Regions from separate parts of the Moritella sp. 24 genome, predicted to be linked through region 2. Evidence: predicted binding sites of a transcription regulator. Region 2 holds the regulator's gene; each other region holds the start of a gene.
The links. Region 2 encodes FliA, which starts transcription of late flagellar genes. Its sites were predicted from a motif close to CTAAAGNTNNNNNNNNNNNNGCCGATA; they were not measured.
Positions count from the first base shown of each region.

Region 1: a site for FliA is predicted at 7,221-7,247, ahead of HWV00_RS06205 (VC2046/SO_2500 family protein). Genes of this name have one in related genera too.
Region 3: a site for FliA is predicted at 4,140-4,166, ahead of HWV00_RS15980 (flagellin). Genes of this name have one in related genera too.

Region 1 covers NZ_CP056123.1:1,353,936-1,364,245, forward strand. Annotated here, with positions in the region: gene HWV00_RS06145 (ABC transporter permease) at 1-12, shown strand, start outside; gene HWV00_RS06150 (ABC transporter permease) at 14-724, shown strand; gene HWV00_RS06155 (lytic transglycosylase F) at 825-2,333, opposite strand; gene xthA (exodeoxyribonuclease III) at 2,458-3,282, opposite strand; gene HWV00_RS06165 (response regulator) at 3,424-5,073, opposite strand; gene HWV00_RS06170 (type II secretion system protein) at 5,370-5,885, shown strand; tRNA gene HWV00_RS06175 (tRNA-Tyr) at 6,112-6,196, opposite strand; tRNA gene HWV00_RS06180 (tRNA-Tyr) at 6,293-6,377, opposite strand; tRNA gene HWV00_RS06185 (tRNA-Tyr) at 6,483-6,567, opposite strand; tRNA gene HWV00_RS06190 (tRNA-Tyr) at 6,685-6,769, opposite strand; tRNA gene HWV00_RS06195 (tRNA-Tyr) at 6,887-6,971, opposite strand; tRNA gene HWV00_RS06200 (tRNA-Tyr) at 7,073-7,157, opposite strand; gene HWV00_RS06205 (VC2046/SO_2500 family protein) at 7,359-7,847, shown strand; gene HWV00_RS06210 (GntR family transcriptional regulator) at 8,015-8,740, shown strand; gene xdhA (xanthine dehydrogenase small subunit) at 9,252-10,310, shown strand, end outside.
Region 2 covers NZ_CP056123.1:3,450,745-3,461,054, forward strand. Annotated here, with positions in the region: gene HWV00_RS15290 (DUF2802 domain-containing protein) at 1-250, opposite strand, end outside; gene HWV00_RS15295 (chemotaxis protein CheW) at 336-824, opposite strand; gene HWV00_RS15300 (chemotaxis protein CheW) at 841-1,836, opposite strand; gene HWV00_RS15305 (ParA family protein) at 1,829-2,617, opposite strand; gene HWV00_RS15310 (chemotaxis response regulator protein-glutamate methylesterase) at 2,644-3,885, opposite strand; gene HWV00_RS15315 (chemotaxis protein CheA) at 3,958-6,108, opposite strand; gene HWV00_RS15320 (protein phosphatase CheZ) at 6,120-6,869, opposite strand; gene cheY (chemotaxis response regulator CheY) at 6,882-7,265, opposite strand; gene HWV00_RS15330 (RNA polymerase sigma factor FliA) at 7,366-8,091, opposite strand; gene HWV00_RS15335 (MinD/ParA family protein) at 8,093-8,968, opposite strand; gene flhF (flagellar biosynthesis protein FlhF) at 8,971-10,310, opposite strand, start outside.
Region 3 covers NZ_CP056123.1:3,584,109-3,594,418, forward strand. Annotated here, with positions in the region: gene HWV00_RS15955 (6-hydroxymethylpterin diphosphokinase MptE-like protein) at 1-469, opposite strand, end outside; gene HWV00_RS15960 (hypothetical protein) at 479-796, opposite strand; gene fliS (flagellar export chaperone FliS) at 799-1,221, opposite strand; gene fliD (flagellar filament capping protein FliD) at 1,270-2,664, opposite strand; gene HWV00_RS15975 (flagellar protein FlaG) at 2,756-3,169, opposite strand; gene HWV00_RS15980 (flagellin) at 3,229-4,047, opposite strand; gene HWV00_RS15985 (flagellin) at 4,466-5,293, opposite strand; gene HWV00_RS15990 (flagellin) at 5,769-6,587, opposite strand; gene flgL (flagellar hook-associated protein FlgL) at 6,706-7,944, opposite strand; gene HWV00_RS16000 (flagellar basal body rod C-terminal domain-containing protein) at 7,950-9,929, opposite strand; gene flgJ (flagellar assembly peptidoglycan hydrolase FlgJ) at 10,028-10,310, opposite strand, start outside.

The DNA of each region.
Region 1 (10,310 bases), 2.1 Mb from region 2:
GAGGGTCATTAATATGTTAGATCAACTTGTTGCTTTGCTTGAGCAAAATGAAATGTTTACCCCGAATACCTTAAATGAGTATTGGGACGGTACGGTATTAACAGTACAACTGACTTTCTTATCTGTAGTTATTGGTTTCTTTCTCGCAGTACCGTTAGCGATTATGCGCACTAGCCAGTATGTGTGGTTATCACGTAGTATTTGGTTATTCACTTATGTGTTCCGTGGTACACCGTTATTGATCCAACTGTATATGATCTATTATGGCGTGACTATGATTGATGGTATTCAGGACAGTTCAATTTGGTTCTTACTTGAAGATGCGTTTTATCCTTGCCTACTGGCGTTTGTATTAAATACAGCTGCGTATAGTACTGAGATCATTCGTGGCTCGTTAGTCACAACAGATAAAGGTGAAATTGAAGCCGCGCAGGCTTATGGTATGAGCTATTGGCAGATTTTGCGACGTATTATTTTACCGTCAGCATTCCGCCGAGCATTGCCTGCTTATAGTAATGAAGTGATCTTTATGCTGCATGCAACATCCATCGCGAGTGTGGTTACTTTAGTCGATATTACTGGTGCGGGTTATAATGTGTATTCACGTTTTTATGCGCCATTTGAAGCGTTTATTTTCGCTGGTAGTATTTACCTGTGTTTATGCTTTGCTATTTTTGCAGTATTCAAAAAATTAGAAAAGCGTGCATTTAGACATCTTGCTTAACGCATTATTGAGTATGTACTGAACTCATTACAATAAATAAATGAAAGGCCGTTGTGTATCATGCATAACGGCCTTTTTATTTAACAATATAACGATTAAATTATTGATTAACACGCTGCTTGGCTAGTTGCGTATCATCAATTTTATAGCGTGATGCAAGCAAGTAGGTAATATAGAATTTGTATATATTGTTGACATAATTAACGGTTTCTTTTCCTATGGTTTCGGCGACAACCTTTTCTACATTGTTAAACCATACGTTTGGATTTAATCCTCTTTCCTGCGCTCGTTTTCTTAATCGTCTTAACTTTGCGGGTCCTGCGTTATAGGCGGCAAAACTCAATAATAATGAATCTAACTTTGTGATCTCTTGATGGCTAAAATAACGCTGTTTCATGAAGTGTAAGTACTTCACACCGGCGTGAATATTATCATCTATATTGCCAATATTTTTAATATTAATATAAGGCTCATTGGCGGTAGAGGGTAATACTTGCATAACCCCAACAGCTCCTCGGTGACTAATGGCTTTTTGGTTGAGACGTGATTCTTGATACGCCTGTGCGAGTATCAGCTGCCAATCGAATTTATATTGCTTGGCATATTTTTTAATGATCTTCTCTGTTTCTAAATAGCGACGTTCAAACTTTTGATGGATAACCTTCTTCAACCAAGGGTGTGCAACAAGGTAGCGACGATGAAGGATATTACCTATTTTGGTGCCTTTTTTATGTTGATGAATAAATCGATTTAAACTGTGCGTTAATTTGGGGGTGTTATTACGTACTGCCCATGTGCTCGGAATATGATTACCGACCGCGAGTTGTGGGTGTAATTTAATACGTTTATACAGTTTTTTCCATAATCGTAAGCTGTGACTCGACACCATGGTCATGAATATTTGTTTATTATCGACCATATCAAGTAACTCATAATCTTCGAGTTCGTCTGCGACAATATTAATGTAAATCGGTAGTTTATTGAGCTTGGATAGTTGTTGGTTGATGAGCTGTAGTTGTTGGTGATAAATGCTGTTTCGTCGTATCCATATTTCTTTGCCCGAGAGTTGATTTATATTTTTGTATTCAGCAACAGAATGATGGCTAACTAATAATAATTGATGGCTTTTGTATATCGGCTCGGTGTGTGTCACTTTTTTTTCTTGGTCTTTAAGTATCATCAATGGCCCAATGGCAATATCGCCATAGCCTTGTGCGAGCATGTTAATGATTTGACTACTCGGTACCGGGATAAAGAGGATATTAAGTTTTAGTTTGGTGTTTTTGAAATACTGACGATTAAGGCGTTTTTCATATTCCCGCATCATGTCATAAGCCATACCGCGTGGTCGACTTTGATAGATAAAATAATAAGCAGGATGGTTAACGACGAGTACTCGGATAGAGCGTTTCTTTAATAGCAGGGGAAGGTCTTCAAAACTTGGCTGGCTGTGAATAGTCAGTTGTTGTTGTGCGACCGTGCTAGAGGATATTGAATCTGGAGAGGACGCGTTAATATTAGCTGAATACTGGGCATTAGCGGGTGATATGTTTACGAGAACACAGAATATTAATGTGTTGGTCTTTGCGCATATCTTAGTCCACTTCATGCTATCACCGCATCTGGAGTTTGGGGTAATACTAAGATTAGACATATATTTATAAAATGCGTTTTTGTGATACTTAATAGCTTAGCTTTTAAAGCTAAGCTATTGTTATATAGTTATAAATTTATTATTTAAAAGTTGTCCAGATCGGCGCGTGATCAGATGGTTTTTCGATACCACGTAATTCGTAGTCAACGTCACTTTCAATCACTTTTTCGTTCAGTGTTGCAGTCGCTAAGATCACGTCGATACGTAGTCCGCGGTTGTCTGGGAAACCTTTTGAACGATAATCAAACCAGCTGTAACGATCTGTTACTTCAGGTTTAATCGTACGGAACGTATCATGTAAACCAAACCCTTGTAGTTTTGCTAACCATTCACGTTCTTCAGGTTGGAAGCTACACTTACCTGTTTTTAACCAGCGTTTGGCATTTGGTGCGCCAATACCGATATCTTTATCTGCAGGAGAGATGTTGATATCGCCCATCACGATCACATCGTCTTCGGCTGTGTGGTTGTCATTCAGGTAGATATTAAGATCTTGATAGAATTTACGCTTGTATGGGTATTTCGTCTCGTGGCTGATGTTCTCGCCTTGTGGGAAGTAGCCATTTAGCACTGTGATAGGCTTGCCTGACGTTTGGTCAAACGTCACCATGATCATGCGTTTTTGTGCTTCTTCGTCATCGGTAGGAAAACCGTATTGCACTTTCATCGCGTCTACGTCAGCAACCGTACTCTTTTTTACCATCATAGCCACACCGTAATGTGCTTTTTGACCATGGAAAAATACGTGGTAGCCCATTTCTTCAACCGCAGCAACAGGGAACATTTCGTTATGTACTTTGATTTCTTGTAGACCGATAACATCAGGCGAATGTTTATCTACGATAGCTTGTAATTGGTGTAATCGAGCGCGAAGGCCGTTAATGTTAAACGAGATTATTTTCATTGGTTTTGAACCCTTTATTTGCTGCAAATTCTTATGCCTATAGCTTCTATTATTCACGCGTCAGTTGCGAGGCAAATTTTAAACTTTTTGTCATTTGTGCAGAAATAGGACGTTTTTAACAATGAAAATACAAGATTGCTTTTAACGGCTAAACCTTTTCTTTTCATGCATTCGCTGAATATTAAACTCTTTTTTAAGTTCAGCTTTACGTTCTGCTTGTTGCTCTGATAGCGGGAAGTCTTCGAGTTCAGCCAATGTCTCCGAAATCTTCTTGGTTATTTCAGGCCAAGGTCGCTCAATTTTAGCCAGTAGCGCTAAGCATACTTGTATTTTGTTTAACGCTGCACCAGTATTGAGCGGTGCGATAGAGAGCGCCGTTTCAAAGTGTTTAAGTGCAACTTCAAGTTTGTTCTCGGTAAATGCTTCAATACCCAACTTATTGTGGTGTTTAAATTCAACTTCTTTACTGTCTTCCTTGCCACTGATGCAGGCAAGTAGTTTTTCACTGTGTTTATTATTGTGCTGGATGTAAGGTTCTAGCTTTTCGGCAAACTCAAACTCTTCGAGCTCAATGAGTAGGTTCGCGAGCTGTGGGCCCAGCCATTCAGGGGTTTCTTCTGGTTCTATCAGGTATGCTTCGTTACTCTTAAGTAACATGTGCTTGGCCTTAACCTGATTACCTTTTACATTGTGGATTGATGCTAAACTGTAGCCTTCAAGTGCTAATAGCTCATCTTCTTCAACGTACGGGTGTTGTTGAGAAGAACGGTGAAATAACCCACTGATTTCTTGTAATAATCGACCTTGTTTAAACTGATCTTCTTCGCTTTTTGCCACTAAGATGATCGCTTGTACATAATTAATTAAATGCTGAGGATCTTGATGTATCGTATTTTTTGTCTGCATCAAAATAGCGAAAAATGCTTCTTTGGCAATCGCGGGCATATTGGTATCAAGTGCGAGTTCAGCTAATAAGCCTTGGCGGTCTAACGATAAATGCGAGTGCTTGATTGCGCGTTGTACAATATCGAGGGCTTTTTCGCTATCACCACCATCTCTAAAGCAATGTGCTAACCAGTCATAACCTTCTAATAGCATTGGCGTATATTTAACGATATCAGAGAGTAGTGGTATTGCTTGTTGGTAGTTTTTTTCTAGGTAGTAAACACGCCCAAGCAGTAGTTGTGCTTGAGTATGTGGATGATCTTCAATAAAGTCTTCTAAGATAATACGCGCGTCGGCATATTTTTCTTTTTCAATTAATAGCTCAGCTTTAAACAAACGACAAAAATTACGATAGCGTGCAGAATAGATGATAGCGTTATCACACTCGTCCATTGTTTGCGTAAAATCGTTGTCTTTGATCGCTTGATAGATAGGTAAAAGCGCTTCTTTTTTATTAAAGGCTTTTTGAATGCGTAAATTTAATTCATTTTGCGAAAATGGTTTCATCAAATAATCATCAGGACTCATTTGAATTGCACTTAATACAATCGCTTTAGAGTTATCACCCGTCACTAAGAAAAATACCGTGTGAATAGGCAATAGATTATTGACTTTTAATGCTTCGAATAACTGACGACCATTAAGACCTGAGCCAAGGTTGTAGTCAACGAGAAGTAAGTCGTAGCTATCATTTCGACACAGCTTTAATGCATCTTCAGCACTACCCACATGCGTAACATCTTTCGCACCAAAGTTAAGTAACATGGTTTTGAGCATGATCTGAAAAGCACGTTGGTCATCCACAATGAGTACGCGTTTATTTCGATAGTCAAAATTCTGATTCATGTTTATTCAATACTCAAAGGTGATGGATAGTTTAGTCACTCACTATTTATGCTAGCCACAATAGCAGGTATGCATAAAGCTGTCTTAAGAGGTGCTTATTTTTGTTGGCTAGCACTGTTAACTGGATATTTTTTGTGCGAATAATCGTGGATTTTAAATCATTGATATAAACGAAAAATAAGTAAAAAAAAGATACCTATAAAATACTTTATGGTTATCATTGGTTGAATTATAATGCCTTAATTATGGGATTTAATCATGATAAACGCAGTGTTTAATCAAAAATAAAGGTATGTATGAGGTTTAGGGATAAAGGGTTTACGCTTATTGAGATGGCGGTTGTTATTGTGATCCTGGCGATTATGTCGGCAGTTGCTGTACCTAAGTTCATTGACGTTTCGAGTGACGCTAAAAAAGCTAAGATTGCCAGTGTGGCTGCTGATTTACGTATCGCCATTGATTTGATTTATTATAAGTCTGTGATTTTGGGTGTAGAGGATAAATGCTACGACACAAAAGCGGACAATGACAATATTGTAGATAAAGATCAGTCTGCGAAAGTTGAAGGTTATTTTACGTGTAAGGGTTATCCTATCGCTTATCAAGACGCCATGAAACAGCTACTTAATTTGGGTGATGAGTTTACCGTGACCAATGCAAGTAGGGCTTATGATGATGAACTTCACCGTGTATTAGTGATTGCTATCGGTGATTCGTATACATATAAAGAAAATGGAACGGGAGATTATTGCCAAGTACTTTACCAGCCATACAGTGTGAATCAAATTATTCTTTTTGATAGTAGCTGCTAGGTTGTATGAACATTGAAGATAATATAAAGGGCGACGTATTCGTCCTTTTTAATCTCGTTATTTCACATGTAGGTAATGATGAAACGAAGAAATAAATAAGAATGAGTAATACATTATTTGATAAGGGTATTAATTATTCTATTACAAAGACAAAGAATAAATAGGGTAGTTAGGTAATAAGAACTGGAAGTATAAAAAAGAAGGTATTATCAGAAGAGTTAGAGAGTGGTGGAGGGAGAAGGATTCGAACCTTCGAAGGCTGAGCCGTCAGATTTACAGTCTGATCCCTTTGGCCACTCGGGAACCCCTCCACATTTTCTCTATTTTTTCATCTATTGCTAGATGTTATTTTACCCTGATGACTGTGATTATATTGGCCACAATATAAAATCAACAAAGTAGAATGATGGTGGAGGGAGAAGGATTCGAACCTTCGAAGGCTGAGCCGTCAGATTTACAGTCTGATCCCTTTGGCCACTCGGGAACCCCTCCACGTAATGCTTTTTTCATCTACTCGCATTGGTAGATGTTGTATCGCTTTGATGATTCATTCAAATTATTCGTTTAGGAATAAATAAAATCAGCAAAACTAAATGATGGTGGAGGGAGAAGGATTCGAACCTTCGAAGGCTGAGCCGTCAGATTTACAGTCTGATCCCTTTGGCCACTCGGGAACCCCTCCACGTAATGCTTTTTCATCTACTCGCATTGGTAGATGTTGTATTCACTTTAATGATTATAATAAGTATCATTGGCCACAATGTACAAATTAATTTAACTAATCAGTAAAGCTAAATGATGGTGGAGGGAGAAGGATTCGAACCTTCGAAGGCTGAGCCGTCAGATTTACAGTCTGATCCCTTTGGCCACTCGGGAACCCCTCCACGTAATGCTTTTTCATCTACTCGCATTGGTAGATGTTGTATTCACTTTAATGATTATAATAAGTATCATTGGCCACAATGTACGAATTAATTTAACTAATCAGTAAAGCTAAATGATGGTGGAGGGAGAAGGATTCGAACCTTCGAAGGCTGAGCCGTCAGATTTACAGTCTGATCCCTTTGGCCACTCGGGAACCCCTCCACGTAATGCTTTTTTCATCTACTCGCAATGGTAGATGTTGTATCATGTCGACATTTTTCATTTACATAAGTAATGATGCTATCAACATAATTTAAATATTGTGGTGGAGGGAGAAGGATTCGAACCTTCGAAGGCTGAGCCGTCAGATTTACAGTCTGATCCCTTTGGCCACTCGGGAACCCCTCCACAAGTACGGAACGGATAATATCAGAAAAAGTCTGTATGTGAATAAAAATTTCGAATAAACAGCTAAATATTTAGAAAAACAGGCCGATAACTTACTAGTTGATTATTTCGCGGCAAAATTTGGTTGTTCTGCGCGCAATATTGTTCAAGAGGTAACTTATTTACGTTCAATCGATACGACAACATGCCTTAATTGATGAGCTGCAACTCGGCCAACAATTAAATAAATGTACTTTAAATGGTGATAGAGCTAAATTTTCTCTGTTATTAAGTATGTTGTCATCTGATATATCAGATCAAAAACAGATCGAAGTGAAAGAAACTGTCGTTGATACGTCAGCGTATGATGCTGCGCGTATGGTCAGGTTAAATGAATATGCTGCAACGAATAACATGGCCGCAATGCGTTTAGAAATTTGCTTTGCATCTGAAGTCGGTGTTGATGTCGGAGATACTAAGTATGTTGCTGAGTCTGTATTACATAATAGTTCTCACCTATTACAGCAAAAATTAGCACACCAGTCTTTGATTAAACCAACGGCTAATGAGCTAGCGCAAGCTACTCAGCCCGAGCATTCCCTTCAAAATCCTGCATTACCATTTGAAAACCAATCAAGTACAGCCAGTTTATTAGATGTATTAAATAGTTATGACGCAGACAAGCCGCTCAAAATTACAGAATATAGCTAAAGATTGTTTTAAATATTTTTAAGATAGTACACAAGATAAGGCTAGATTGTTACACGGTGTTAACATATTATGACTTTATAGTAATAAACGTCAGGTTATAGGTAATACGCCATCGTATTTAATAAGCATTGTTCTGTTTATTGTCATTCATTTAACAGGTGAAAATCATGTCTGGTCTAAGTAGTTCTGTAGAAGCAGAAGGCAAGTCAGGCTCAATGGCTCAAGACGATATCGTCTATGCGCATATCTTTGATGCCATTCTTGAACGACGTCTCCCTCCGGGAACAAAATTAAATGAAGAAGCACTGGGTGATATTTTTAGTGTGAGTCGCACTATTATACGTCGTGCTTTATTACGTTTATCACATGAACAAGTTGTTGTTATCCGCCCTAATCGTGGTGCGATTGTTGCGTCACCGTCTGTCGACGAAGCAAAACAAGTGTTTATAGCACGGCATACATTAGAAGATGCGATCACCAAACTGGCAGTCGAGAATGCGACGGGTAAACAGATTTCTCATTTACGTAAGTTAATAGTAGAAGAAAATGAAGCGACGAAACAAGGTGATTTAGGTAAAGCGATTCGATTATCGGGTGAATTCCACCTCGAATTGGCAGCTATGTCAGGTAATGTCCCTTTATTTAACTTTCAACGTAGTCTGGTGTCATTAAGTTCGTTAATCATTGCGCAATATGAAGTTGCGACCAGTACACACTGTGTATTAGATGAACACAGTGGCTTGCTTGATGCGATTGAAGCGAAGGATACAGAGAAAGCCTGCTTATTAATGCGCGAACATTTAGCGCATATTGAATCCAAGTTAAATTTTAATGGTGAAACGGTGTCGAGTGATCTGCATGTTGTTTTTTCAAATGTGTTAAGTAAAAAGTAATAAGCTAAATAAATCAGGTCTATTATTTTATTCAATTGTATACAAACAATGCCAAATCCACAGTGATTTGGCATTTTTGTTTCTGCATTTTACAAAAGCAGAGTTAAATCTTATCAAAAATACTAATTCATAAATCAGCTCGTTAGAGCCTATTATTTAACATCTCAGCGAGGGCTTTCGCCATTATTCTACTTATTACTTACTGATCTATATTAAGTAATTCTCATTGTTATAGATATTTTTGTATTGTTTTTTCAGTTTTAGTGGCGCTTATAAATGGTTCTGATGATTAATGCCTTATTTAATTTTCACTATAATTGTATATATATCACCATAAAGATTGCATTAAATTGTGTCTCAATTGTTATTTTTATGTAACAATAAGTTGACTCTCGGGTCAGGATTTGATTTTAGAGACACGATTAATTATAAAAAAACACGAGCAATCAATGTCAATGTTACGGAATAACGCAGGAGGTACGACTTGATTAAGTTTCTACTTAACCAAAAGATGTGTCAGGTATCTGACCTTTCACCCAACACCACAGTACTTAATTTCTTACGCCAAGAAGAGGCGAAGAAAGGGACAAAAGAAGGTTGTGCATCAGGAGACTGCGGTGCTTGCACTGTTGTACTCGGTGATGTTGTCGATGGGCGGATCCGTTATACGTCGGTAAATGCGTGTATTACGTTTGTATCCGCTTTACACGGTAAGCAACTTATCACTGTCGAAGATTTGAAATCGAAAGATGGTTCGTTACATCAAGTGCAGCAAGCACTTGTCGATTTTAATGGTACGCAATGTGGTTATTGTACTCCTGGGTTTGTAATGTCGATGTTTGCGTTAAGCAAAAATACACCGTCAGCAGACAAGCACGCTATTTTTGAAGCATTAGCGGGTAACTTATGTCGTTGCACGGGTTATCGTTCGATTATTGATTCAGCATTGTCGTTAGCAGAGCAACCCCATGTGGTTGATGCATTCGAACGACTAGAGGCTGAAACCGTCGCAAAACTTAATACGATTGAGCGAAGCGGCACACAAGTATTAATAGGGGACGGTCAACAGGCTTATTCACCAGATAATATAGCTGACTTAGCTGCGCTACTAGTGAAGCACCCTGATGCACGAATTGTGGCGGGGGGGACTGATCTAGCATTAGAAGTAACACAGTTCCACCGTCCTATTAATACCTTGATCTCTGTTGGTCATGTGGCTGAGATGAAAGATATCTCTGTTACTGATACCCATATTGAAATTGGTGCCGCACGCAGTTTAACGGATAGCTATGGCACCTTAGCATTATACTTTCCTGACTTTGGTGACTTATTACATCGATTTGCGTCATTACAAGTCCGTAATCAAGGCACTATTGGTGGCAACATAGGTAACGCATCGCCGATTGGTGATACACCGCCAGCATTAATTGCACTTAATGCACAGGTTGAATTACGTTGTGGTAATGCTGTGCGCTTGATGGATTTAGAAGATTACTTTGTGGGCTATAAAGTGACAGCCCAAAAAGCAGCAGAGTTTATTACTAAAATTATTATTCCTTTACCGACCGAA
Region 2 (10,310 bases):
TTTCATCTTGCTGAAATTTCGTTTGCTGTAACTCAGAAGCCACACCTTTAATTGCACCACCAAGATTAATGTTTGAAGTACTGACTTCAATGATTCGTTTCTGCAGTGAATCTCTTGATTTCGATAAGTCTTTAAGCAATAAACTATGCGTTGTTTGTAGTTTTGTTAACTTCCGAAATAATACAACACAGCCAATAACAGCAGCAATCGCGACAATAAGCGCAACGCCAGACAAAATCAAAGCAAGCATATTGAATCCTTCAATAAAATAGCAATTAAAAAAGCACTGTAACAATCATTACAGTGCTTTTCTAGATAGGAACAAGGAATTAAGTTTATAAACCGCTTAATTCGTCCCATTCGTCATCACTCAAAAACTTATTAAGATCAACAAGAATAAGTAGCTCGCCTTCACGGTTTGATACACCTTGGATGAACTTAGCACTTTCGTCAGTACCTACATTCGGTGCCATATCAATTTCTGAAGAACGTAAATAAACCACTTCAGCAACACCATCAACTAGAATACCAATGACTTGTTTTTCAGCTTCGATGATAACGATACGTGAATTTTCGCTTACTTCAGATGGCATTAAACCAAAACGTACGCGCGTATCAATAACAGTGACAACATTACCACGTAAATTAATAATACCGATCACGTAGTTTGGCGCACCCGGTACTGGGGCAATTTCTGTGTAACGCAGTACTTCTTGTACTTGCATTACGTTTACACCGTAGACTTCATTCTCTAATTTGAATGTAACCCATTGCAGTACTTCATCTTCAGCTACATTTTCCACTAGGTTTCGAGACTGGCTCATGTTTTATTTCCTTCTACTATTGCCCATGAATATTGATGCCATTATCCAGCAATTTAATCATTTCGGTTACGTGTAATAATACGCACATGCGTGATTTCACCATGCCAGCTAACCAAGGTCGGCTGCCAGGCGTGCTTCGCCATTTAATATCATTACTACTTAAAGTTTCTGTACCATGCAGGCTTTCACAGCCTAGTACCCAATTCGACTCACTTAACTGGATCTGATATTTATAATCTATCTCGCCCATATTCTGTTCCGGCATCACCCATTGCGCAGTATCGACAACACTTAGCTTTTGCTCTCGGTGTTGCATAATACCTAAATACCAATCTGGTTTACCAAATAAGCTATTCACAGTCTCGATTTGATGAATACCACCAAGCTCTGTTAATGGAACAGCAAAAATAACCCCAGCAACCTCAAAAAATAATGCTTGAAAATGTTCTTCTAGTTCAATATTTTTCCATTCAGGTTCTGCGTCAATACTCTCTTCTAATTCTGGTTCAGCGACTGATTCAGCCGTTGGTGTCGATGTAGTTTCAATATCAGGTATTGCGATGCTTTCAGATACACTCGCGACAATCACCTCATCTTCAACAATCGTAATATCTTGTGTTGTGACTTCGAGTTCATGGTGAATAGCGTCAGTCACAATATCTGTCGCGACGACTTCAATCGCTTCGTCTAATGCCATCTCGACTGCTGGTTTTTCATTATCTAATAATGACAAATCAATATCAGCAAGATCTATATCAATAACAGAACCGAGTAATTGATCCAAGTCTGTTAATGAACCTGAACCATCAGGTTCAGGTATTTTATAATCACTTTGCAATATAGGCGCAGGTTCAACCAACTGTAGTTTTAAGCTTGACTCCAAATCAGGAACAAAAGCCATCGGTTGTTCCACGATCTCTTTTTCAACCTGTAGTGGTTCTTCTGCAACAGGTTCCGATAGCATAGATGAAAAATAATCATCCAACGCAGAATGTCGTTTGTATTTATCCATACATGCGGTCCTGTTTCGCTTCAACCAACAAGTCTTGTAATAATGCCGAATAAGCAGCAACGCCTCGACTGCTTCGAGTATACATTGATGGTGGCATATGTTTTAAGCTGGCATTTCTAAACTGTGTATCCACAGGAATGACTGCTCGCCAGACATTTTGACTATAATTTTGCTGCAGCGTCTGTAACGACACAAGCGATGCTTTAGTTCGGCGATCAAACATCGTTGGTATCACCGTATACTTAAATTTATTCGCACAACTACGCTGCATAATTTCAAAGGTTTTTACCATTCGGTCTAAACCTTTTAACGCTAAAAACTCCGTTTGCACTGGCACTAAGATACGATCGCTACTTGCCAACGCGTTCACCATCATCACCCCTAATACAGGTGGGCAATCAATGATGACATAATCATAATCACCAGCAACTAACGTGATAATATTTTTTAATATCAGTCCCATGCCATCTCGATGCCCTAAGGTACGATCTAATGTGGCAAGTGACATTGTCGCCGGTAATAAATTAATACCATTATAAGGTGTTTCTATCGTCGCATTATGAACAAGTTCAGCATCAAGCGTTGGCGCTACAAAAAGATCAAATAATCCAACAGTCAAATCATCACTTTCGTAATTCAAATAACTGGTTAATGACGCATGGGGATCCGTATCAATTAATAATACCCGCTGCCCCTGCTCTGCCAGCAAACCTGCTAAAGTAATTGCAGTGGTCGTTTTCCCTACCCCACCTTTTTGATTAGCAACTGTCCAAACTTTCAACTTTACCCTACCTTGTCCGCTTGCCGCTATCGGCAGCCAACTTCAATATTAATGCGTTCTGCAATTTGGTCTAGATTAACTTGTTCATCAGCTAACCCAGCGTTAACAATTGCTTGAGGCATACCATAAACAACACAAGACTGTGCATCTTGCGCCCATATCGTACTGCCTTTTTGTTTTAATAATTTAGCGCCATCACGACCATCTGCACCCATTCCTGTTAACACTATCGCTAATACTTTATCGCGATATGACTGAGCAGCAGAACCAAATGTAATATCAACACTCGGCTTATAATTAATACCAGCAGGACTTTCCATTACCTTTAATGTTAATCCACCGGCTTTATTTTCAATCAGAACTTGTTTACCGCCTGGGGCTAAGTAAGCGACACCTGGTTGTAAACGATCGCCATGCTGTGCTTCTTTTACTGTAATTTGGCATAATGTATTCAATCGCGCTGCAAACGCTGACGTAAACGTGGCAGGCATATGCTGAATTAACAAAATTGGCAGAGGAAAATCACGGCGTAACGGTGTTAACACATTTTGTAATGCAACAGGACCACCTGTCGAAGAACCGATTGCCAATAAGTTGTATTTTTTACCTGATGCACGTTTAATCACGCGACTTGGCGTAGCCAAAACACGAGGTTCTGGTTTTGTGTTCTCAACATGAGATACATGCCTAGCGTCCAGCGTGTTCGCCGTATTCAGTCGGCTCGACTCTAAACTTGGGCGTGAAATCGTCGTATTTAGACGATTTTCAGACGTTGCAGTACGAACAGTCGAATTAGCAATTGTATTTATTGCTGGCTTTACGATGCTTGACTGCGAACTTAACGTGCTACGAGGTGTTCTTAATGAGCCTCTACGCTTACTTATTTCTTTAATGTTCTGTTGCAGTAATCGAACAGCATCCGCTTTATCTTTAGCAATATCTTCAAACTTTTTAGGTAAGAAGTTAGCCGCACCTGCTTCTAATGCTTCAAGCGTTGACTTAGCACCTTGGTGAGTCAATGATGAAAACATTAAAATGGGTGTTGGCGTGTCTTTCATAATCGCTTTCACCGCTGAAATCCCATCAAGTACAGGCATTTCAATATCCATCGTAATTACATCCGGACGTAACAGCTTTGCTTTCGTGATGGCCTCTTCACCATTTTTAGCAGTATCAATAACTTCCATCTCTGGATCTGCATTAATGATTTCACTTACTCTACGTCTGAAAAAACTAGAGTCATCAACGACTAAAACCTTTATTTTCATCTAATCTATCTACTTCAATGTGTTTACTTCAATGTAAAAGCACACAGGGATGTGAATCCCTGCATTAACAAATTAGCGTTTTGCGTAATGATTTAAGAGACTTGGAATATCTAAAATCAGAGCAATACCACCGTCACTGGTGATTGTTGCTCCTGCCATACCTGGCGTACCTTGTAATAAGTTGTCTAACGCTTTAATAACAACTTCTTCTTGACCAATAAGACTATCAACAACAAAACCTACTTGCTTAATACCTAACTGAACAATAACTACATGTCCTAATCCACGATCACTACGACTAGTAGCTTGTGGTTCCATTTTGGTTAACCAATCATGTAAATAAAATAGTGGAATTGCTTTTTCTCTGACAATAATAGTCAGCTGATTATCAACTACATGGGTTTTATTTAAGTCCAAATGGAAGATTTCATTAACACTTGTCAGCGGTAAAGCAAAGATTTGCTTACCAACTTCAACCATCAATGTTGGTAGAATTGCCAATGTTAACGGCACTTTAATTTCAATCGTTGTACCAGTACCCAGTTTTGAGTCAATTGAAATTGTACCATTTAGCTGGCTGATACCCGTTTTAACCACATCCATCCCAACACCACGACCAGAAATATCTGATATCTGATCTTTGGTTGAGAAACCTGGAGCAAAAATAAGGTTATATGCTTCGTTATCTGAGATCCGAGCTGCTGAATCAGCATCAAGTACCCCACGTTTAACCGCAATTTGTTTTAATCGTTCGGCGTCCATACCCGCACCATCATCTACAATTTTAAGACGAATATGATCGCCTTCTTGCGATGCGGATAAAGTAATTTTACCTTGGCGTGGCTTGCCATTTTTTGCACGTATCTCTGGCATTTCAATACCGTGATCAACCGAGTTTCTCACTAAATGCACAAGAGGATCAGCAAGAGCTTCCACCAAGTTCTTATCTAAATCGGTTTCTTCACCAATCATTTCAAGATTAATATCTTTTGATAAACTACGCGCTAAATCACGTACAACACGAGGGAAACGACCAAACACTTTTTTGATTGGTTGCATACGCGTTTTCATTACCGCGCCTTGTAAATCAGCAGTAACAACATCAAGATTAGACACGGCTTTCGTCATGTCTTCGTCATTACTTGAAATACCTAAACTGACTAAGCGATTACGAACAAGTACTAGCTCACCAACCATATTCATGATTTCATCAAGCGTTCGCGTATCAACACGTACTGTTGAATCAGCCTGTGGTTTCGCTTTTTTCTCTACTTTAGCGGCAGGCGCTGCTTTCGCAACGGGTGCTACGATTGCTGTTGCAGTAGCCGTTTCAGAGTGAGCGACTGGAGCTAACGCGACAGGCTCAGCTGCACTAACAACACTTTTTACTGTCGTCGCAGCACTTGGCGCATTACCTTTACCGTATAATTCATCAAGTAAATTTTCAAAGTCATCATCATTAATATCACCACTGCTCGACGCTACAGATGTAGCGGCAACAGGTGTCGGTGCTGGTGCAGGTGCTTCAGTAATAGAAACACCGTGTTGACCCACACCATGTAGTTCATCAAGTAACTTTTCAAATTCGTCATCAGTAAAATCAGCATTTGAACTTGCCGGAACACTTGTCGAAACAACCGGAGTTGGCGCAGGTGCTGCAGTCTTAGTGACTGTTGGCGCACTGCCTTTTCCATGTAATTCATCAAGTAACTGTTCAAACTCTAGCTCTGACATGCCATCGATTTCAGTGCTATCACTCGCAGCAGGAGTCTTAGCAACGACAGGTTCAGGAATTGCTTCAACAACAGTTTCTAGCACTGCAACTGGAGCAACTTCAGGTTGAGTAAGCAAATGAAGTTGATGGATTAACGCAGGATCTGCTGCCGTTAATGGCTCTCTCTGTTGGATCAGTACAAACATTTCGTTTACACAATCCAATGATTTAAGAATCACATCCATCAGTTCTGGAGTAACGGCTCTTAAGCCATTACGCAGGCTATCAAACACATTTTCTGCACCATGGCAGATATCAACCAGTTCTGATAATGCTAAAAATCCAGCGCCACCTTTAACTGTATGGAATCCTCTAAAAATTGCATTAAGCAACTCCGAGTCTTCTGGACTTTTTTCTAAATCAACGAGTTGTTCAGAGAGTTGCTCTAGAATTTCAGATGCTTCTATCAAAAAGTCCTGTAGAATATCTTCATCAACATCAAAGCTCATCAATATCTCCCTTAAAATCCTAAACTTGACAGTAAATCATCAACATCATTTTGGCCGTCTAATACATCAACACGTTCACTCGCATTCATGATTGGACCTTCGGCCTCGATACCATTTATTTCTTTAACTGGTTCATTGACTTTATTCAGTGGCTTTGAAACCTCACCAAACATAGTTAACATTTCGACCAGTTTAACTTCTACTTCTTGCACCAAGTTAATCACACGACGGATCATTTGACCTGTCAAATCTTGAAAATCTTGAGCCATTAAAATTTCAGTTAAATACTGTCTTAGACTATCGGCATCAGATACTGAAACTTGAAGAAAATCATCCAATAATTTACAAAGTTCTTTAAATTGGCCTAGTTGTAGATCACGACTCATCAAACTCTTCCAGCTCGGTAGCACTTGCTGGATACGATCATTAAAACTATCTGCAATTGGTAAGCAAGCTTCCACAGCGTCCATTGTTCTGTTCGCTGCTTTATCTGTCATCTCAATAACGTAATTCAATCGTTCTCGAGCATCAGGAAACTCATCTTTTGCTAAGCTTTCAATACGCGTATCTAATTGGAAATCGTTTAATGAATCATGCAATTGGCGTGTTAATACGCCAACTTTTTCAAATAGAGCTTCTGAATCTGCATTTTGGATGTTGATAATTATGTCATTGGCCATTTCAATCTGACCACACTCGAGTAGTGTGACCAGTTCTTTGGCTTTCTCTAACGAAATCAACGATTCTTGTTGTTCACTCATGCGCATCCTTGCTTATTGAATTCTTTCGAAGATTTTCTCTAATTTTTCTTTTAGTGTTGCAGCAGTAAACGGTTTTATAATATAGCCATTCACGCCAGATTGAGCCGCTTCAATAATTTGTTCGCGTTTCGCTTCTGCTGTTACCATTAATACTGGGATATGACATAGTGCTTGATCCTTACGAATCTCTTTAAGCAAATCAATACCTTGCATTCCAGGCATGTTCCAGTCAGTTACAACAAAGTCATAATCGCCGTTTTTTAGCATTGGAAGTGCGGTATTACCGTCATCGGCTTCAAATGTATTATTAAAACCAAGATCACGCAGTAAGTTTTTAATGATACGTCTCATCGTAGAAAAATCGTCAACAATAAGAATTTTAATTTGCTTTTTCAAGTTGTTCTCCAAAATAAGTAATTACAATATTTACAGTCCCTGATTCCCATAAATATATTACTTCAATATCCAGGTACTAGAAATACGGTACCAATTAAACTTAATCATCCAACCAAGCGTGCATACGCGCTTTCACTCGATGCATTGCTTGACTGTGAATTTGACTCACTCGAGATTCACTGACACTAAGCACTTCCCCGATCTCTCTTAGGTTTAACTCTTCATCGTAATAAAGTGATAAAACTAAGCTTTCTCTTTCTGGTAATGTCTTAATGCAGTTTGCTAGTGCTTGCTGAAAACGTTGTTCAGAAAAGTCAGAACAAGGGGTACTTGATTTACCTTCATAAACTGAATAAGCATCTTCATTACTCGCCGTCAAATCTTCGACCGCCAATATATGCCCACTGTTAACATCCATCAACATACTATGGTAGTCAGTAAGGCTTACGCCTAATTCTTCAGCGACATCCGTATCTTTTGCATCCGTGCCAGTCCGTTTTTCAATCCGATCAATGGCTGCTGCAATATCGCGCCCATTTTTATGAACCGACCTTGGAACCCAGTCTCCGCGTCTCATTTCATCAATCATTGAGCCGCGAATACGAATACCAGCATACGTTTCAAAACTAGCGCCTTTAGAACCATCGAAATTACGTGCAGCATCCAGTAATCCAATCATACCCGATTGGATTAAATCATCTAACTGAACACTCGGCGGCAAACGCAGTAATAAGTGGTGAGCGATTCGTTTTACTAAAAAACCGAATTGCTCAACAGCATTACTCTGTTGCGACTGGATGTTACTGTAAGCGGATGCTTTATTCACTTCAATCTTCTACCCTAGCTTTGTTCTCAAACAAGTTCTCAATGAAAAACTCAAGATGACCACCGACTTTATTCGGTACAGGCCAAGTTGCAGCTTTACTTGCCAACGCTCTAAACGCAAGTGAGGCAGGTGCTTTTGGAAATGCATCTACAACTACTTTTTGCTTACGAACGGATTGACGAACACTGTTATCAAACGGAATACAAGCAACAAGCTCTAATGTTGCATCTAAGAATCGATCCGTTACACGTGTCAATTTAGTAAATAATTCTTGGCCTTCACGTAAACTGCGCACCATATTAGCCACAATTTTAAAACGGTGAACACCGTGTTCTTTTGATAGTAATTTAATTAATGCATATGCATCCGTAATAGATGTTGGTTCATCACACACCACCATTAGGATATCTTGCGATGCACGGCAAAAACTTAATACCATGTCTGAAATACCAGCTGCGGTATCAACCAAAAGTACATCAATTGGTGTTTTCAATTCTGCAAACGCGCGTATTAAGCCTGCGTGCTCTTGCACTGACAACTCAACCATCGAACGAGTACCCGATGTAGCGGGCGCAATTAAGATCCCATTTGGGCCCTCAATTAAAATATCATCCAATGTACACTCACCAGAAATAACGTGAGAAATATTTTTATGTACGCGTAAGCCGAGTAAAACATCGACATTTGCCAATCCAAGATCGGCATCTAAAACCATAACTCGCTTGCCCTGAGCCGCGAGAGATACCGCCATATTTAGTGTTACGTTAGTTTTACCTACGCCACCTTTACCACCTGAGACGGCAATAACTTTAACTTTTTTGTTATTACTCATTTGTCTTAGACCACTTGCTTGATCGAAAAAAATATTTTTATTCATTACTATTTATCATCGCCTAACCAAAAATGCGTATCGTTTTGTTCTTCTAGCGTATCTCTATTGAGTACAGCTCGAACTAATTGCTGTGCATTGGCTGAATCTATATCTTCAGGAACCCTTTGCCCATTGGTAATATATGCAATCGGTAGTTCGTGCTGTATTAATACACTTAAAATCTCACCGAGACTTAAACTTTCATCCACTTTACTTAAAATGCAACCCGATAACGGGATATGATGAAAGTGCTCTAATGTTTCTTGTACAACCCTACGCTGTGCGGTCGCCGGAACAACTAAATAGTTACGAATCACGACTTTTTCATTATTAACTAATGTATCGAGCTGTTCAGATAAGCGTTTATCACGCTGACCCATACCAGCAGTGTCAATTAACACTAAACGTTTGCTTCTTAATTGATACAAGTATTGTGCCAACTCTGCTTCATCACGGGCAACCTTAACAGTACAGCCCATAATACGGCCATAAGTGGCTAATTGTTCGTGAGCACCAATACGATATGTATCAGTGGTAATCAATGCGACGTTATCAGAACCATGTAACATGGCAAATTTTGCCGCTAATTTGGCGATTGTTGTCGTTTTACCAACCCCTGTAGGGCCAACTAATGCAACAGCACCACCTTTACTTAAAATATCATCTTGCGCAATTAATACATTATCCGTTAATAGCGCTTGTATTTGATCCCAAGCCGACTCAATCGAACAGTCTTCAGCCACACAGTTAGCTAACTGGTCAGCAACGACTTCTGTAAAGCCTATTTTGACCAAATGCTTGATCAACATAGCACGTATAGGTTCGTTACGTTCAACTTCCTGCCACTGTAATCCTGATACTTGGTGTTCAAGCAACTTTCGTATAGAGGCTAACTCGGCCTTCATCGCACTAATGTCTTGCTGGTTATCCGCTTTAGCAGGTGCCGCTTCAAATTGTTTATAACCACTTTGCTGTGGTTTACGTGCCATACCATCACGCATTTCATTTTGTTCAGCTAATGTAGCTGGCGCAGCACTAGGACGCTCAGCAAAGCGGCGTGCAACCGGTTTCTTTAAGAAGCTGGTATCCCAATTATTGGATTCGCTGGCATTGTCATCACTGCCTATTGCTTGTGACATTTGCTGTTGGTGTTCTTGCTGGCGTGCTAATAAACTGGCTAGTGAGTCATTAGGCGCGGTCTTTTTCTCTGATTCAGTCGGTGCTGATGGTTCATTCTTCATTAGCTTCTTAAAGCTAAATTTTGATGCCGATAAATTGACGGAATCTTCAGAAAGTTGACGCTCTGTTTTATTTGTTACCTGTTGAGGTTCACTCGGTTTGTCTGTTG
Region 3 (10,310 bases), 130 kb from region 2:
AGATAAACTCTTCCTTATGTTTCTCGTGAGAACCAGACCACAATCTAATTAATTTATTTAAGTATTTAACGTGAATAAAATCGGCTACAGAATCCGCTTCTTTAGTAAAATCAAGACGCGCCATCTTAGGGTTAATACGATATTGCTCAAAATCAATCAAACTATCACGGAAATACTCTTCACCCAGTACAAAATTATTATCGATATCAACCAGGTGTAACAGTTCATCAACTTGTGTTAATTCGAATTTAGCGGGTCGGTAAGCAGTAAACGCATTATAAATATTAGGTATATAATCCTGAAAAGCCAGCATGTTCGCTTCATATACAGCAATAGGGTCTACTTTAGGCTGGGCAGCCTCACGAATGGCATCAATTTCATGCGCCAAACTAACTTGTTTTTTTCGCTGTTTCTGCTGTGATTCTAAAGCAGCAATTTGAGCTGCTATATCGAGGTTTAATTGATTCATAATAACAACCTAAAACTGTTTGATAGCAAGATACCGGTTAATCGATTTAGACCGACGTTTAGTAGTAACTTGTTGAGATTCGACATCTGATTTTAATGCGTTTAATCGCGTAATCTGCGTGTTATCATCAGATATTATTTGCGATAAGAAAGTGTGTACTCGAGGATTTTGAGCAGGATCTGATAACGTGATAAGTTGCTCAATCAAACCCTGACGTTGAATCAACAATTGATCACATAATGTCAATTGTTCAGCCCTAATCGCTTCGCTAGCGTCTGTAGATAAAGCGTCAATGTGAGCCATCAGTTCAACGTCAGTGACATCCATAATTAAGCACCACTTGCTTGCTTACGAATCGCTTCTGCTTTTTCTTTTTCTGCTTGAGGAATGTTCAGCCACGCATCTTTGATAGGCGTTACTAACGTCGTAATTTCATCCAACGGTTCTATTGACTGCTCTAATGATGCGTCGTTCAAGCGGAGTTGAATATAGCGGTAAAGCGCATCAAAATTTTCACCAATTTCAGGATGAACCTTATGATTAATACCATCAATCAATCCTGATGTGATATTAATTGATTTATTAATCGCTTTTGCTCTACCTTCAATATCCTTACGTAAAATACAGCCTTTTGCGACAGCAACAGAGTCTAACAATCCCTGTAACAACATAAAAATAACCTGGTGGTTATCTGCCGTAGAAATACCACTTTCACGACTAACTTGCTGATAACGTCTTATATTAGCTCTCATGCTTTTTACCTAACTATTAATGTATATAAATATCAAAAAATAATATCACTAGCCTAATACATTGCGAATATAATCACCGGTGGCATTATATCGTGTAACAGTATTATCTAAGGCCGTGTACTTTTTCCGTAATGTATTTTCAAATGATGAAATATGTTGATCTAATTTAATGCGATCATCTTCAATATCACGCAAGTTACCATTAAGCATATCCTGTTGCAGGGAAATCATGCCTCGATTGCCTAGGCTTTCACTCAACAATTTATTGACTTGCGCGGCAATACCATTATCCCCTGCAAAAAGTTTGCCAAGATCATCTAATGAGTTACTTACTGCATCATTTAAGCGCTGAGTTCCCGATTGACCACCATTTTTTCCAAATGGGCTAATGGATAACATACCGCCTTCTTCAAGAGATATACCTGCAGCATATAACGTATTTAGCCGCTTATTAGCGCCTTCAACTACACCACCGGAAATAGTTTGCAGCTGTTGCTTCACACTACGAGCTGTCGGATCTAACTTAAGAACCCCTGTTTCAGGGTTAGTCAAAACATTAATAGTATCCATCAAACTATTATAACTATCGACAAATCCATAAACCAGATCCTTGACAGCAGCATGATCAATCGCAGTAGAAAAGTTGGCTGGTTCATTAAGTTTCGTCAAACTATTGGCAGTGATCGTGACACCAGATACTGCGTGATTAAAGATATTGTTATCTTTGGTTATGATGTTGCCATCGACAGTAATGATTGCATCTGTGGCTTGCTGCCCAACCATGCTCGACGAAATTCGATTAAGACTTGAGTCAGAAGTAAATACAGTTAATCCATTTTCCTTACCGCTTTTATCTGAGGTATAAATGATTTTAGCGCCAACATCAGAGCTAATAACATTCGCACTAATACCGTAATTATCCGGAGCATCATTAATTTTCATCTGAATGTCTTGCAAGGTATCAGTCACATTGACATTAACTTGAAAAGTATTCTTACCCGCATCAAAATACAGCATACCTTGACCCGGTTTTGATTCTCTGTCTGGTAAGAAGTCTGACTCTAATCGCGCACCTTGAGCAAGTTGTTTAACTTCAACATCAAATGCCCCCTTTGGCACAACACCTTTGGTTTGAATCATAATGGGTAAAGCTGCAGTATCACCACTGGCATTAGCAGCCGTTTGATCGACCGTTCGCCCCTGATAACGAATATTCGTTTTACTCTGGAAAAAAGAATCGGTATTACCGAGTTGACCCGAGACTGACTTAAAATCGGCAAGCGCAGCCTTCAACGTGCCAACGCCAGATAGTTCCGTGGTTATTGCGACTTCTTTTTTATTCAGTCGCGTTTCTTTTGGCGTTTTTTCAGCGCTTACAAATGAGGTAATGATAGATTCAAGGTCTAAACCAGAGCCTGAACCAGCCATTGTTATACCAGCCATGCGTATCCTTAATTTTCATCTATAGATAATATAAGAGGCAAACAATTGCCTCTTATATTAAACATTCGACTATTTTATCACGCTATTTCAATCAGACCATCTCATCAAATAAGAGCCCTGAACTAGCTGATATATTATCCTGAAACTTTTCAATGTTAGCCGCCATCTTCAAGACAGCTTCTGACGGTAGTTCTTTCAGTATTTCACCGCTATCGGGATCCACTACCTTCACAACCATACGTCCTGTATCATCATGGACACTAAAATTTAACTTTTTATTATTAACATCAAAATGAGCTTGCAGCGTATCTTTTGCTTCAAGCAATTTTTGTTCCAGATCTATATTATCAGTAAGTTTAGGTGTAGATAGGTGTACTTCTTCAGATGAAGGGACTTCATTCTGTGAAATTAAAACGGCAGGATTCGTAATGACAGGTTCTTTTGTCATTACAGGGTCTGGATAAAAACGAATGCTCTTATTATCCACATTGTTATCAATGGACATGGTAGCCCCCAAAGACCAAAATGCCCCGCAAGGTGCAGGGCAAAAGTAAACCTAAACGATTATAGTAGTGATAAAGCGACTTGTGACGTTTGGTTAGCTTGGCTTAGCATAGAGCTTGCCGCTTGCTGCTGTACTTGAGTTTGTGCCAGTTTAGAAGATTCCTCAGCAAAGTCAGTATCAACAATACGAGATTTAGAGGCTGATACGTTTTCAGAAATATTAGTAATGTTACGGATGGTTGACGAAAAACGGTTTTGTTTCGCACCTAGTTCTGCACGAGTGTCTGTTACAACCGCTAATACAGAGTCTAATTTATCAATTGCAGCTTGTGCGCCACCAGCACTTGAAATCGTCACTGTACCAGTTAAACCAAGCGCAGTCGCGCCCATGTTTTGTGAAATTTTAAGGTTGATCGTTTGGCCAGCGTCGGCACCAACTTGAATATCTGCAGCATAACCGCCTGTTAGCAATTTCTCACCAGCAAATGTTGTATCTGTTGATACACGCGTAATCTCTTCTTTTAACTCACCAAACTCTTTATCTAGCGCTGAACGATCTGCATCACTATTTGAACCATTCGCAGATTGAATTGAAAGCACACGCATACGTTGTAACATATTCGTTGTTTCATCCAACGCGCCTTCTGCTGTTTGAGCAAGTGAAATACCATCATTAGCATTTCGAGCGCCTTGATTTAGACCATTTACTTGCGACTCTAAACGTGAGCCGATTTGTAAACCTGCAGCATCATCAGCAGCGCTATTAATACGCTTACCTGATGATAAGCGTTGAAAAGAAGTTTGTAAGTCATTCGTCGCATTCGTTAAGTTACGTTGTGAATTTAAAGATGCTACATTGGTATTTACATAAACAGCCATATTCGTCTCCTAAAAGAAATCCTGTAAAGGACTGCTGTGTATGTAAAATACAGCCCTTATAAATAATCAGTTTTTTGTATTGTTATAATCCTTATCGACATTAAAAAAGCATCCTTTAGAATTATTTTCCTTTTTTTCGTGCATATTTAACATGTTGAATTTAAAAAGATGTAATTAAAGATATATATCAACAACTTAAACAGATGTGCTTAATGTTACATTATATTAAAATGAGTACATAGATTGGCATTAGAAATGACTAATATAAATATAACAGTAAGTTACATTAAATTTATTATAATCAATATATTGAACGAAAATAAGAAGGGAATAATTAAGTGATCAGATTGTCGTAGGGTAACAATATTACCCAGGCCTTATCGGCCTGAATAACTGTCTAATAAGCTTAGAATAATAATTAGCCTTGTAACAATGACATCGCAACTTGAGATTGCTGATTCGCTTGGCTAAGCATAGTACTCGCCGCTTGTTGCGATACTTGGTTCTGAGCCAGTTTTGCTGATTCAGCAGCAAAGTCAGCATCCATAATACGCGATTTAGACGAAGATACATTCTCTGAAATATTAGATAAATTACGAATCGTCGATGAAAATCTATTTTGCTTCGCACCTAAATCTGCACGAGTTTCAGTCACAGTCGCTATCGCTGAGTCGATATTTGTAATAGCAAGTTGTGCTGTTGAAGCTTGTAAAATATCCGTACCTAGTGAGCCAACCCCTAAACCTGCCGCATTCATGTTCGTCGCAATTTTAACATTAATAATTTGGTTCGCATCAGGACCGATTTGAAAGTCTTGATCGAACGTTGCATTAAGTAAATCCATACCACCGAATGTCGTATCATCGGCAACGCGATTCAGCTCTTGCTGCAATTGACCAAACTCGTTATCAAGTGCAACACGATCCGCAGCACTATTTGACCCATTGGCAGACTGAATTGAAAGTACTCGCATACGCTGTAGCATGTTGGTGGTTTCGTCTAATGCGCCCTCTGCCGTTTGAGCAAGAGATATACCATCATTAGCATTTCGCGACGCTTGATTTAAGCCATTAATTTGAGATTCTAAACGAGAACCAATTTGTAGTCCTGCAGCATCATCCGCAGCAGAGTTAACACGCTTACCAGAAGACAGGCGCTCAAATGATGTTTGTAACGCATTTGTAGAGTTCGTCAAATTACGTTGTGAATTTAAAGATGCTACATTTGTATTTACATATAAGGCCACGGTATCTTCCTTTTGCTTGCTTCAAATTGGATAAGTTTATATACCTTAGATAAAGCAATCACTGTGCCAAATAAGACATCAAACTCAATAAAAACACAAGCCACTGTTTTTATTGAGTTTTAACTTATTTAAAAATAGTGCGATATAACTAACGCCATCATTAATAAGTATATTTAATCCTGCAGCCAAAATTTTGCCGTCATTTTGCCACCCTATAATATGCGACAACAAATAATTGTCAGCCCAGATAGCTAAGACAACATAAACGAAGCTAAAGTGGAGTGAAAATAGAATTCAATAAATCAGAAAGACTAACGTAAGACGATTAAATAAGGGATGAGCAAGAATAGAGATAAAGGTAAGGGATCGATAAGAATACTTTTACCTATACGCTTACATAGGACGTTCGCGATAAGGATATAGGTAAAAGCAATGTATTAGGCGGCCCCAAAGGGGCCAGAGGGAGCCCGCCCTCTTAGCCTAATAGCGACATAGCAACTTGTGATTGCTGGTTCGCTTGACTTAGCATCGTACTTGCTGCTTGTTGTGATACTTGGTTTTGCGCTAATTGTGCAGATTCAGCAGCAAAGTCAGCATCCATAATACGTGATTTAGATGCAGACACATTTTCAGCAATATTTGTTACGTTACGAATTGTTGATGAGAAGCGATTTTGTTTTGCACCTAGATCCGCTCTAACATCCGTTACCTGTGCAATCGCACTGTCTAAATCGGCGATCGCAGTTTGTGACGCACTTGCCGTAGCAATCGTCGCAGCAGCAATTGATAAGCCACCAGTCCCCATACTAGTCGCAATCGTAACATTAATCACTTGGTTCGCATCAGCACCAACCTGAAAATCATTATTAAACGATGAATCAAGTAGCGTCTCGCCACCAAATGTCGTGTCTTTTGCAACACGGTTAATCTCGTCTTTTAATTGACCAAATTCTTTATCTAATGCGGTACGGTCAGCGTCACTGTTTGAACCATTCGCAGATTGAATTGAAAGCACACGCATACGTTGTAGCATGTTGGTTGTTTCGTCTAGCGCACCTTCCGCTGTTTGCGCCATTGAGATACCATCATTAGCATTTCGAGCGCCTTGGTTTAAACCATTCACTTGTGCTTCTAAACGAGAACCAATTTGTAAACCAGCCGCGTCATCTGCTGCTGAGTTAACGCGTTTACCTGATGATAAACGTTCAAATGATGTTTGCAGATCATTTGTTGAATTCGTTAGATTACGTTGTGAGTTCAAAGACGCAACGTTAGTGTTTACATATATAGCCATTAGTTTTCCCTCTGTATATAACGCTATTAAATATTGGCAGTGCCAAAGTTAAAATTTAGTTAAGCGTAAAATCTGTCTATTTTATAGATATGTTTAAAATTGCAAATTATGTGCCAAATTAAGCAATCGAATTAAATAAGCTCAAGTTGTTGATTTTATTAAATGATTGATAACTCATCTCAAGTACATTCTGTTCTTTTGTTAGGTCTGTCATTGCCGCGGCAAGATCTGCCTCGGTAAGAATTGCCATCGCTTCTTGGTTAATCACTTTGAATGATTCATTCGATTCTGTAACACGTGTGATTGTATTATTACGTCCACCAATAGTTGACATGGTCGACATCACCGAGTATTTCGCATTTTCAATACCAACCTGCGCATCGGCCATACGTTCACGGAAATCCTCTTTAGATAATGACGTATCAACTAATGCTTCTTTTAAGGATTCAAGTGTGTCCAAAATATTGACATTTTTAGGCGGTGCTAAGGAAATGTCGACACTACCGGGGGCTCCACCAGTAGCTGTAATATTGACACCATTAAAACGAATGCCTTTTTCAGAGGTAAAATTACCACTTTGTAAAACAGTGTTCGTACTATCAAGAATTTCAAATGTATCGCTATTACCCGGAATTAACGGTGCAGTGATATTTAATTTGAACGTATTATTAGCCGGATTATTATGATCATAATTATTGGCATGGTAATTATCGTATTGCCCTTGATTCACGACTTCAGTCTGTGCCGCTGTCAGGTTACCGGTAAGGTTACTCGTATTCGCAGTTAACCGAGCTGGCGCAGATTCAAAAACACGCTTACCGTTATCACCACTACTGACGTAAACATTGGTCGCTATTTGAATGTCATTATCTTGTTCATTACCACGATAAGTATATTTACCTGTTTGGTCGTCCTTTACATATGTTTGTAAATGCGCAGACGTGCCAGAAAAGATAAAATCTCCATTCGCATTTTTACTATTTGTCAGGCTGAATACTTCTTTTTGTACTTGCCCTATTTCTAACGAAATAGCGTATCTATCTTGTGTATCAACCGCACCATTGAGCGCGCGAACAGAAAGTACTCGACCACGTTCCATCGCAGTATGTAAATTATTAAGCGTTGTTTCCTCTAAACCCAATGTGCCCTGAAGCATCAAGCCATTGGTTTGATATTGACTATTCTTTTTGATTTCATCATTCAAATAATTCGATTTCGCAATTTCAGCTGGTGCATCACCTGACGTTCTAAATTTTTCTTGCGATGTCACTTGCGAGTGCGCTGTATTTAAGCGCTTTTGCGTTTGCGACATATCCTGCATCGAGCGAGAGAAAATTTGATTATTGGTTAGTCTCATCGTTATTACCTCGCTGCATTCAGGATGGTGTCAAATATCTCTTGGGAAATACTGACGATTTGGGCGGATGCATTGTAAGCTTGCTCATAACGGACCATATTTGCCGCTTCTTCATCAAGGTTGACCCCTGATACACTTTCAATCCAATTTTGACTTTGCGTTAATTTAGCTTCATTCGCTGAAGCGTCAACACGTGCTGCACGAGTCTTATTACCAACCGTTGAGATTAAGGTGGAAATACCCTCTGCAAACGTCATTTGGTTTTCACCATTATTTTTATGATTTTTACGTAACTTATCGTCGTTCTCTAAACCTGCCAATTTTAAACCATTACTATTATCAGCAATGGAATTGAGGTTATAAGCCAATGTGAATGTCTCACCTGGAATAGGTTTACCATCCATTTTAATTTCATAACCGACACCCGGATTTAAAGGCGGTATCGCATTGGCAAATAAGTCCTGCCCATTTAACGCACCCGAGGTGGTTGCCAGATACGTACCATTGCCATCATAAATATCGAAGTCGCCCGCGTTATTAACAGCAACTTGCTGTGGCGCAGTTATATTCAAATCGTTATTAGAAAATGACAATGCAGGGTCTGATATTTCGGTAACAGTGAGTCGACTCATTGTCGTATTCGCTGCTCCGGTCTTAGTTTGTAAAATCGACGCTAAGGCAATATCTTCAGGCTCTGATCGTGTGACATCATAATCATTTAAGTTAAATAGTGTCGGTGCCATTAAGAACTTATCACCACTTTGAAAACCACCTGCGGCGGCGGTAAAGTCAATTTCAAAGCCATGATCAACGACTTCAACTGGTCCAGGATAAGCACCGTTAATCGCTAATGGACTAGTGCTACGCTCGCCATTTTTAATTTCATATATATCAAAAGTCAGTGGGCTGGTCATCGATACTTGGTATTCACTAGTGGTTAGCGAACTACCTTTCCCTGAAATCAATTGAGAAGTAATAACATGCGCAGGATTAGAATTGCCCGGATAGTCTTTTGCTTGCGTTGGTGGAATAGTATAAATATCTTTGCCCATCTCACCGTTAAGATCTAAACCCATTTTGTTCTGCGTATTAACTGCATCAGCAATACCAAGACTCAGCTGCCCAATTTCACGTAATGATGTATAAACAGTGTCATCACGAAATTCCAGTAGTGCACCAATGCGCCCGCCGAGCTCCACATTTTGTAATGGCATGGTATTTTTATCTATGCTTAAAACCAGTTCCATATTTCTTGGATCGGGTTCACCACCAACCGCTTGAAATTGGCTCACACTATTTTCCATCACCAGCGGCTGACCATTCAACAAATTAATTGAAATCGTTTTGTTGTCATTAGCAATTGTTGATATATCAACTTCTTTTGCTAATGCTTCTATCGCCACATCGCGCTGATCGAGTAATGCGCCTGACGCTCCTCGTGATGTATTTTCAGCAATCATTACCTGCTTATTAAAGCCTTGAACCTCTTTAATTAACGAGTTTAGTAATGCAGGTTTTTCTGCTATTTCACTGTTTGATGTTTTTGCCTGAGAATTTAATTGTTCACCGACATTACGAAAACTGGCTGCGAGTGTTTGAGCATCTGAAATCGCCAGTTGACGATTTGAAATAGAGGTTGGATCATCATTTGCTGTATGAAAAGATTCAAATAATTGTGATACACCTGACGCCATATTATTTGATTGATCAGAGAGCACTTGGTCGGTACGTGTTATTTCGGCAAGAAACTTATCTTTGTTACTAAAAGCACTGGTATCAATTAATAATTCAGCTTGTGCAAATTTATTAACTTCTCGACCTGTAATAGAACGAGCAAGCCCCATGCTATCTGTTTGCGAATTATGCTGGGTGCGTTGACGGCTATACCCATCAGTATTAACATTCGAGATGTTATTACCTGTAGTATTAAGCATTTGCTGATGTCCAAGAACACCAGAAGTACCTATTTGTAATAAATTAGCCATCAGATTACAGCTCCAACCATCAGTTCATCACTCCAAAATAAGATTATTTACACTTATTTTTACTTGTTCATGCTTTGCTAACACGACCTAATATCGCTTTACTTAAAGGCATCATGTTTCATGACACTTTGAATTTTTGCTGCATAGTTAGGATCCGTTGCATAACCTGCGTTCTGTAAACCATTCAAGAACTGTGCCGAATCTGCAGAATTACGCAACGCATCGCTGTAACGATCGCCAGATTGTAAAAAATCTGCAAAATCATTAAAGCTAGACTGAAAATCTTGGTAGCTTCTAAATTGATGTTTTTCACGCTTCGCGACACCGTCGGTAAACTCTAATGTACCGACACTAGCAGTAGGTCCTTCCCAGCGTTTATCC